DNA from 2 places in the Rhizobium sp. B21/90 genome. Region 2 is predicted to be linked to the other one. Evidence: riboswitches for the same ligand, from Rfam matches in the RefSeq annotation. Region 2 holds a riboswitch; the other holds the start of a gene.
What was found. A riboswitch is a leader RNA that binds a small molecule or an ion and turns the genes downstream of it on or off. The one in region 2 is predicted to bind thiamine pyrophosphate.
Positions count from the first base shown of each region.

Region 1: another riboswitch for thiamine pyrophosphate. It lies ahead of J5278_RS08770 (YkoF family thiamine/hydroxymethylpyrimidine-binding protein); the one in region 2 lies ahead of thiB (thiamine ABC transporter substrate binding subunit).

Region 1 covers NZ_CP072162.1:1,843,958-1,848,165, forward strand. Annotated here, with positions in the region: gene J5278_RS08765 (bifunctional diguanylate cyclase/phosphodiesterase) at 1-1,341, shown strand, start outside; gene J5278_RS08770 (YkoF family thiamine/hydroxymethylpyrimidine-binding protein) at 1,363-1,971, opposite strand; TPP riboswitch at 1,966-2,078, opposite strand; gene xth (exodeoxyribonuclease III) at 2,236-3,006, shown strand; gene J5278_RS08780 (NUDIX domain-containing protein) at 2,990-3,478, opposite strand; gene J5278_RS08785 (hypothetical protein) at 3,480-3,743, opposite strand; gene J5278_RS08790 (hypothetical protein) at 3,773-4,105, opposite strand.
Region 2 covers NZ_CP072162.1:462,188-466,395, reverse strand. Annotated here, with positions in the region: gene J5278_RS02165 (MarR family winged helix-turn-helix transcriptional regulator) at 1-486, opposite strand, end outside; gene J5278_RS02160 (MDR family MFS transporter) at 600-2,141, shown strand; TPP riboswitch at 2,206-2,322, shown strand; gene thiB (thiamine ABC transporter substrate binding subunit) at 2,371-3,399, shown strand; gene thiP (thiamine/thiamine pyrophosphate ABC transporter permease ThiP) at 3,409-4,208, shown strand, end outside.

The sequences.
Region 1 (4,208 bases), 1.4 Mb from region 2:
TACGAGGACATCACGGAGCGGCGTCGGCTGGATGCGCGCATCGCCCACATGGCCCATCACGATGCGCTGACCAATCTGGCGAACAGGGTGCTGTTCATGGAGATGCTGGAGCGCAAGCTGAAGGAGGCAAAGCGCGACGGCGACGCGGTGGCCGTATGTTTCCTTGACCTCGACGGCTTCAAGGATGTCAACGATACGATGGGGCACCACGTTGGAGACGAGCTTCTGCAGCGGGTATCGCAGCGCCTGCTCGCCCATGTCGGCCCCCGCGACGTCGTCGCCCGCATCGGCGGCGATGAGTTTGCTGTCATCAATATCCTTAAAGCCAACGAGGATTTGAGCGAGGAAGCCAGCGAGAAGGAGAGCCTGGAGCTGCCGATCCGGCTGGTTGCAGAGCTGACGCGTCCTTACCTGTTGGACGATCACGAGGTGACCATTGGCGCCAGCGTTGGCGTGGCAAAGTTTCCCCAGCATTCCTCGGATCCGGAAGAACTGTTGAAATACGCGGATCTGGCCATGTACGAGGCCAAGGCCGAAGGGAAGGGACGCGTGCGCGTCTTCCGTCCTGACATGGACGAGCGGCTGCTGGCGCGAAAGGCGCTGGAAGTCGATCTGCGCAAAGCGCTCAAGCGGCGCGAGATGGAAGTTTACTACCAGCCTCTCGTGGACACCGCGACGCGTCAGGTATCCGGCTACGAGGCGCTGTTACGGTGGAACCATCCCCGGATGGGTCAAATCCCGCCAATGGACTTCATCCCGATTGCCGAGGATACAGGGCTGATCGGCGCGCTCGGTGCGTGGGTGCTCAACCAGGCCTGCGCCGATGCCGTGCGCTGGCCTGACCACATCACGGTCGCCGTCAATCTTTCCCCGATCCAGTTCCGTAACGACAACCTGATCCAGACGGTCGTCGCGGCCCTGACGGATAGCGGGCTCGAGGCCGGCCGGCTGGAGCTGGAAATCACGGAATCCGTCCTGCTCGATGCAGGCGCCCATACGGCGTCGACCTTGCTGGCCCTCAAGAAACTCGGCATCTCGATTGCTATGGATGATTTCGGTACCGGCTATTCGTCGCTGTCCAATCTCAGAAGTTTCCCCTTCGACAAGATCAAGATCGATCGGTCGTTCATCCGCGAGTTGACCCTGCATTCGGAATCACTGTCCGTCGTCCGGCTCATCACCGCTCTTGCCCAGACCCTGGGGATGTCGACGACGGCGGAGGGCGTGGAGACCGAGGAGCAGTTCGCCGTTCTCCAGGAGATCGGCTGCACGCAGGTTCAGGGCTATCTGTTCGCCAAACCGAAACCGGCGCGAGACCTCGGCAACGATCCTCGACAGTAATGCTGGCTTCCCCGGTTGATCTCAGGATGACGAGGGGCTATGGGCAGATATAGTGATATCGAGCGTGACGTGGCCCATGGTCGGGCCAAAGCGGCAGAAGGCCTCGTTGATCGTCGCAAAGACCGCGCCGGCATCGCCGCGCAGCTTGGTGCAGAAGTTCTTTGAACTGTGGAACACGCCGGACTGCTTGAGGAAGTCGATGCAGCCGTAGATCTCGTCCATGTGCTGATCGATGCCGAGAACGTAGAGCGAGAATTGCGCGGAGACAGTCTCTCCCGTCAGGGGCGTTTCGCGAACGGCTGCGAGAGCCGCCTGCTTGCGTTCTTCGAGCGGTAGGGTGCTGACCATGCTGGTGCTTGGCGTGCAGATCGGATCGTCGGGTTCGCCGGGGCAGCCGCGCGATACCGTGGCGTGCAGTACGCAGTGCTTGCCCGATGAGGCTGCCGCCACGAAGAGGTCGCGCATCGCTGGAAATAGTACGTCGGTCGAGCCGACCAGCAGGGTCGAGAGATCGTCGGTCGACACCCGCATCTGGTCACGATAGGGGTCCAGAGCACCGAGCGCGCCGTGGATGACGCCGACGAAATCGTCGGTCATCGGATAAAGTGATATTTGTGCGCCTGAAAACATTTTAGCCCGCCTCGCTCCGCTGGTATTATCCAGATCAGCTTTAGGGTTTGGAAGCATGTGCGCTTCGGTCTCAGCCCCGGCAATACGGAGCACCCCTGTCGATCCCCTCTGATAGCATGGAGCGGAAGAGATAAAAGCAGATTTTTCCCGGGTCGGCCGAGGGAGTGGAACTGCAAGGTCATGGCAGGCCGCATGCATCCTTTTGCCGCCTGACCCGTTTGCGAGGCGAGAGTTGCGGCTTGCAACGCGCAGGGACGCCATCAGATGAAAATTGCGACCTACAATGTAAACGGCGTGAACGGTCGCCTCGAAAACCTGCTGCGCTGGCTCGACGAATTCAGTCCGGACATCGTCTGTCTGCAGGAATTGAAGGCGCCGGACACCCGCTTCCCGGCTCGGGAAATCGAGCGGGCAGGCTACGGGGCGATCTGGCATGGGCAGAAAAGCTGGAACGGCGTGGCAATCCTGGCGCGGGACGCTATGCCGCTGGAGACCAGACGCGGGTTGCCCGGTGATGACGATGGACAGAGCCGTTATATCGAGGCGGCAATCGGCGGCGTCCTGGTCGGCTGCCTGTACCTTCCGAACGGCAATCCGCAACCAGGCCCGAAGTTCGAATACAAGCTAGCCTGGTTCCAGCGCCTCGCCGACTATGCGACCGAGCTTCTGGAGCTCGAGGTCCCGGTCGTCCTTGCCGGCGATTTCAATGTGATGCCGACCGAACTCGACGTTTATAATCCGAAACGCTGGATCGACGATGCGCTGTTTCATCCCGATGTCCGCTACGCCTTCCGGGAGCTCCTCGATCAAGGCTGGACAGACGGCATACGGCAGATGCACCCCGATCAACGGATCTATACGTTCTGGAAATATCTCCGCAACGCCTATGCCCGCGATGCCGGTTTGCGCATCGACCACTTCCTCCTCAGTCCCTCGCTGGTCGAGCGGCTGTGCGACGCCGGGGTCGACAGGGACGTCCGCGGCTGGGCGCATGCCAGCGATCATGCTCCCGCGTGGATCACGCTCGACGACTAGGGACGTCAAGGCGCTCCATGAACGCCTTGAATGCCTCGAGAAACGGTCGTTGCCCCCGCAGCAGCTTGATTTCCGCCTGATCGAGATCGAACCAGCCGGCGCGGTCGACTTCCGGAAAACTTTGTATCTGGCCGGATTTCGGCGGCCACTGCATTTCGAAACTGTTGCTGACGATCGCGTCTGCATCGATCTCGGCATTGGCCGCGAAAGCGACGACGACTTTGCCACCAGGCTGTCTGATTTCCCCGAGCAGCGTGAACGGACCGTTGAGGCTGGTGCCGATCTCCTCGCGGACCTCCCGGCGGGCCGCGGCGAGATCGTCCTCGTCCGGTTCGATGCCGCCTTTTGGAAGCGACCAGGCGCCTTCGTCCTTGCGGGCCCAGAAGGGGCCGCCCGGATGGACGAGCAGGACTTCGGGTGCCCCATGTGTGGCAAAGCGGTAGATCAGTACGCCGGCACTGCGTTTCACAATCTCAACTCTTCGCGTCAGCCTTGAGGGATAGCCCGAAATCTCGATAGACACTGAGACAATCGGTATAGCTGAGAGTTCTGCTCTCGCCATAAGAAACATGGGCGTTGGAAGCGCCTATACCTGCCTCTTCGGCGACGAACAGGATAGCCTCACCCAGTGACAGGCCTACAATCATGTCGTCGGCGCCGTCATCGCTGTCGATCCCTGTTATCGTTGCGGCAAGTGCGCGCTTGGAGAAGACGACCTCTCGCTCTGCTGGCCTCATGTCTGCGGGTCCTCCCGTTCGGCACGGCTTCAGCCGCGCAATTCTGGATACTTGCGCTGCAGTTCGCTGTCGTCGGAGCAGGAGGTGTCAACTGCGGACAACTCGACCGATACTGCTTCGCCGACGTCGAGTTCGCCATCATGATGGAGTTCGACCTGGTCTCCATCGTGCCTGACGAGGGTCGCAGACGATGTGAAGCCGCGTTTTAGCAACCAATCGCGGGGTGCCTTGACGAGCAGGGTAACAGCAAACTTGCCATTCTCTTTTTCGGTCGCGACAGTCACGCTGTAGGAAACTGGCGCGGTTTCGTTGGCCAGCTCAAGCTTGCCGGTCGCGTCTGCCTTGTGCAGGGTGTTGGTCATGATGATCCTCTCATTGTCATGTTCAGAAACAAATTCGGGCCCTTGAAGTTCCGATCCGTGCCGTTCGATGGCGTGCGTGGCAAATTGCCGAACGCTCATCCGC
Region 2 (4,208 bases):
CTCGAAGCCACCGATAAACTGATCGAAAAGGCGCGAAAAGGTCTGCATGTCGTCCTCGGACCAATCGGCAACGATATCCCCGATGAGCGCCCGCTTCTGTGCCTGCACCTCTGCAAGCAGCCGCTGGCCGAGCGCGCTCATCACCACGACGATGCGCCTTGCGTCCGCCTGCGATGCCTTGCGGCGCAGGACGCCACGCGTCACCATCTCGGCAACGATACGACTGGCCCGTGACGGATCGATGCGCAGGATCTCGGCAACCGCGCCGACCGTCACCTCGCCCCCCGCCTCCGCCCGTCTGATCGCGTCGAGCACGTCGAGATGCGAGAGCTCCAGGTCCGGCGCCACGTTCTGGATTGCCAGCCGGCTGATCATCCGGCGTCCGGTCATCAGCCGCATCCGCGTCATCACCTGTCCGATATGCTGGATATACGCCTCCTGCGCATCCATCGAAACCGGTTCGTCTGTCTTCAAGGTTACTGTCATTCCGCCACGGTAACAGATCATCGCGAAAAGTTGAATATGCAGAATGCATTCAAATGCGCTTGACAGATATATGCTATCAGCACATATAACGGCCACTCTGGATAGGAAGCCCCATGGATATGCACCTGCCGTCTGCGCCCCTTGTGGCGGATCCCCGTCGCCGGCTGATACTCTATCTGTTCCTGATGGTTGCCATGTTCATGGCGATGCTCGACAACCAGATCGTCTCGACCGCGCTCCCGACCATCGTCGGCGAATTCGGCCATCTCGAGCGTTTCGGCTGGATCGGCTCTGCCTATCTCCTCTCGCTGAGCGCCGTCATGCCGGTCTACGGCAAGCTGGGCGACCTTTTCGGCCGCAAATACGTGATGATCACCGCGATCGCCATCTTCACCGTCGGCTCCGCCATTTGCGGTCTTGCCGTGTCGATGAACACGCTGATTGCTGCCCGCGTCCTTCAAGGCCTTGGCGGCGGCGGTATCCTCGTATCGATCTTCTCGATCAACGCCGACCTGTTCGAGCCTCGAGAGAGAGCCCGCTACCAGAGCTATTCCAGCCTGGTCCTGATGGCATCAGGCGCCATCGGCCCGGTGCTCGGCGGCACGATGAGCGACCTGTTCGGCTGGCGCTCGATCTTTCTCGTCAACATACCGATCGGCTTCATCGTCCTTGCCGGCCTCATCACCATGCTCCCCTACCGGAAACCCGCCCGCAAGCCGCAGATCGACTATGCCGGCGCAATCGTGCTGGCGATGACGACCACCTGCATCGTGCTTGCCGCTGACGGTACCCAGCTGTTCGGATCGCTGCTGTCCCCGGCAGTTCTCGCTATTATCGCATTCGGCATCGTCTGCGCCATTTCCTGGGTCTTCATCGAGCGCCGCGCCCCGGAGCCGATCGTGCCGATGCAGTTGTTCCGCAATCCGACCTTCGGGCTGTTGCTGATCACCTCGCTCACCAGCGGCGCCATCGCCATCGGAATGGTCAACTATTTCGCGCTATTCCTGCAGACGACCACTGGCCTTTCGCCCTCGGTTGCCGGCCTGTTGTTCATTCTCCTGACCGGCGGCATCGTCTGTGGCTCGCTGTCGGCGGGACGGCTTATCTCGGCCACCGGGCGCTACAAGCCCTTCGCCATCGGCAGTGCGGCCTGCAGCATGATTGCCTTTGCGGCCCTGTCGCAAGTCCATGCCGGCACGCCGGTTTATCTGATCGGCGGCCTGATGCTGCTGCATGGCATTGGCATCGGGCTTGCCCAGCAGGTGCCGGTCATCGGCATCCAGAACGCAGCCTCTAGCCGCGATATCGGAGCAGCCACCGGCGCCGTCACGCTGTCGCGCATGGGCGGCGCCTCGATCGCCATCTCCATCTACGGCGCCATCATCGGCTCCCGCCTGCTGCATGTCGGCCTGTCGATCCCCGGCGTCAGCAATATCGAGGAAGTCACGCCGAAGATGATGGCGGCCTTGCCGGCTGCCACGCGCGAAGCCGTGGCCGAAGCCTACGCTGCCGCCTTCAACCCGCTGTTCCTGACGGCGTCGGGCATCTGCCTTGTCGGCCTGGTCACCGCACTTTGCCTTAAGAACGTCCAGCTACCGGGCGCAACCATTGCCAAGACGATCGACCCTGCGGCTGCAGCCCACGTCGCGGATTGATAAAGCTGGGCTTCGCGCGTGTCGGGGCCCCTTGCCATCCACCCCTCCCGCCGCTACATCTTTCCTCGCTCTAACGGGGTGCCTCATGTCCATCCGGACATCTGGCTGAGAGGCTTTCACCAGCCAACCCGCGGAACCTGATCCGGTTAACACCGGCGGAGGGATTAGACGCGCGAAATCAACAGCGCCTATTCTCCGTTTTAACGCGAACCAAGGAGGAGGCGCTTCGATGCCCACCCGATCTCTGACGACATTTATGGCTGGCCTTGTTCTGGCGGCCGGCACGACACTTCTGACCGCTCATGCCAGCCAGGCAGCAGACAAGACACTGACCGTCTATACCTACGAGAGTTTCACCGCCGACTGGGGCCCCGGCCCCAAGGTCAAGGCGGCGTTCGAAAAGACCTGCGGCTGCACCGTCAACTATGTCGCCGTCACCGATGGCGTCGCGCTCCTGTCGCGCCTGAAACTCGAGGGCAAGGACACCAAGGCGGACGTGGTTCTAGGTCTCGACACCAATCTCGTTGATGAAGCCAGGGATACCGGTCTGTTCGAGCCCGCCGGCATCGACACGACGGCCGTGAAGCTGCCGGGCGACTTCAAGGACGACGTCTTCGTTCCCTACGATTACGGGCATTTCGCAGTGGTCTACGACACGCAGGTCATCAAGAACCCGCCGAAGAGCATGAAGGAACTGGTTGAGGGAGACCCGTCGCAGAAGATCGTCATCGAGGATCCGCGTACCTCGACGCCGGGCCTGGGCCTGCTGCTTTGGGTGAAGTCGGTTTATGGCGACAAGTCTGCGGAAGCATGGAAAAAGCTCAAGGGCCGCATCCTGACCGTCACGCCTGGCTGGTCGGAAGCCTATGACCTGTTCACCAAGGGCGAAGCGCCGATGGTGCTCTCCTACACGACGTCGCCAGCCTATCACATGATCGCCGACAAGACCGACCGCTACCAGGCGGCATCCTTCTCGGAAGGCCACTACATCCAGATCGAGGTAGCAGGCCTGACGAAAACCTCTGCCAACAAGGATCTGGCGCGCGACTTCCTGAAATTCATGATCACACCCGTTTTTCAAGACATCATCCCGACCAACAACTGGATGATGCCGGTCGCCGCCACCTCGGAGCCGCTGCCGGATGCTTTCGGCAAGCTCGTCGTACCCACCAAGACGTTCCTGATGAGCCCCGCCGAAGTCGACAAGAACCGCAAGGCCTGGATCGACGAATGGCTGGCCGCCACCAGCGGCAACTGATCGAGCCCTATGCTGACGAAATCCGAGCGAGCGAAAGCACTGACCGGCGGGGCTATCAGCCTCGCCGGCATTCTGCTGTTCGTCGGCCTTGCTGTCGGCGCACTGCTCGCCGCCGGCATCGAGACGCAAGGCAACGCTCCTCTGCTCGATCCCTATATCCTGCGGGTCCTGCGGTTCACCTTGTTGCAGGCGACGCTCTCGACGGTGTTGTCGGTAACGCTTGCCATCCCCGTGGCGCGTGCCTTGGCCCGACAACGGAACTTTCCCGGCCGCCTCTGGCTGATCCGCCTCATGGCCGTGCCGATGGGGCTTCCGGTGCTGATCGGCGCCATGGGGCTTCTGGGCATCTGGGGCCGACAGGGCATCGTCAACGACGCCCTGCAGACGCTTGGCCTCGCACAACCGGTCAGCATTTATGGGCTTTCCGGCATTCTCGTAGCCCATGTGTTTTTCAACCTGCCGCTCGCCGTCAGGCTGATGCTGCCGGGCCTCGAGCGCGTGCCGCCGGAATACTGGTTGATGGCATCCGGCCTTGGCATGCGTCCGGGCGCCGTATTCCGCTTCATCGAATGGCCTGTGCTGCGGGCACTCATCCCCGGTATCGCCGGCCTCATCTTCATGCTCTGTGCCACCAGTTTTACCCTGGTCCTGATGCTCGGCGGCGGACCGGCGGCCACGACAATCGAAGTTGCCATCTATCAGGCGCTGCGGTTCGACTTCGACCCCGGCCGTGCCGTTGCACTGGCCTTGCTGCAGGTTGCGATGACCGGCGCCGTGCTTGCCGTGATGGCGCTGCTGCCGGCGCCGGA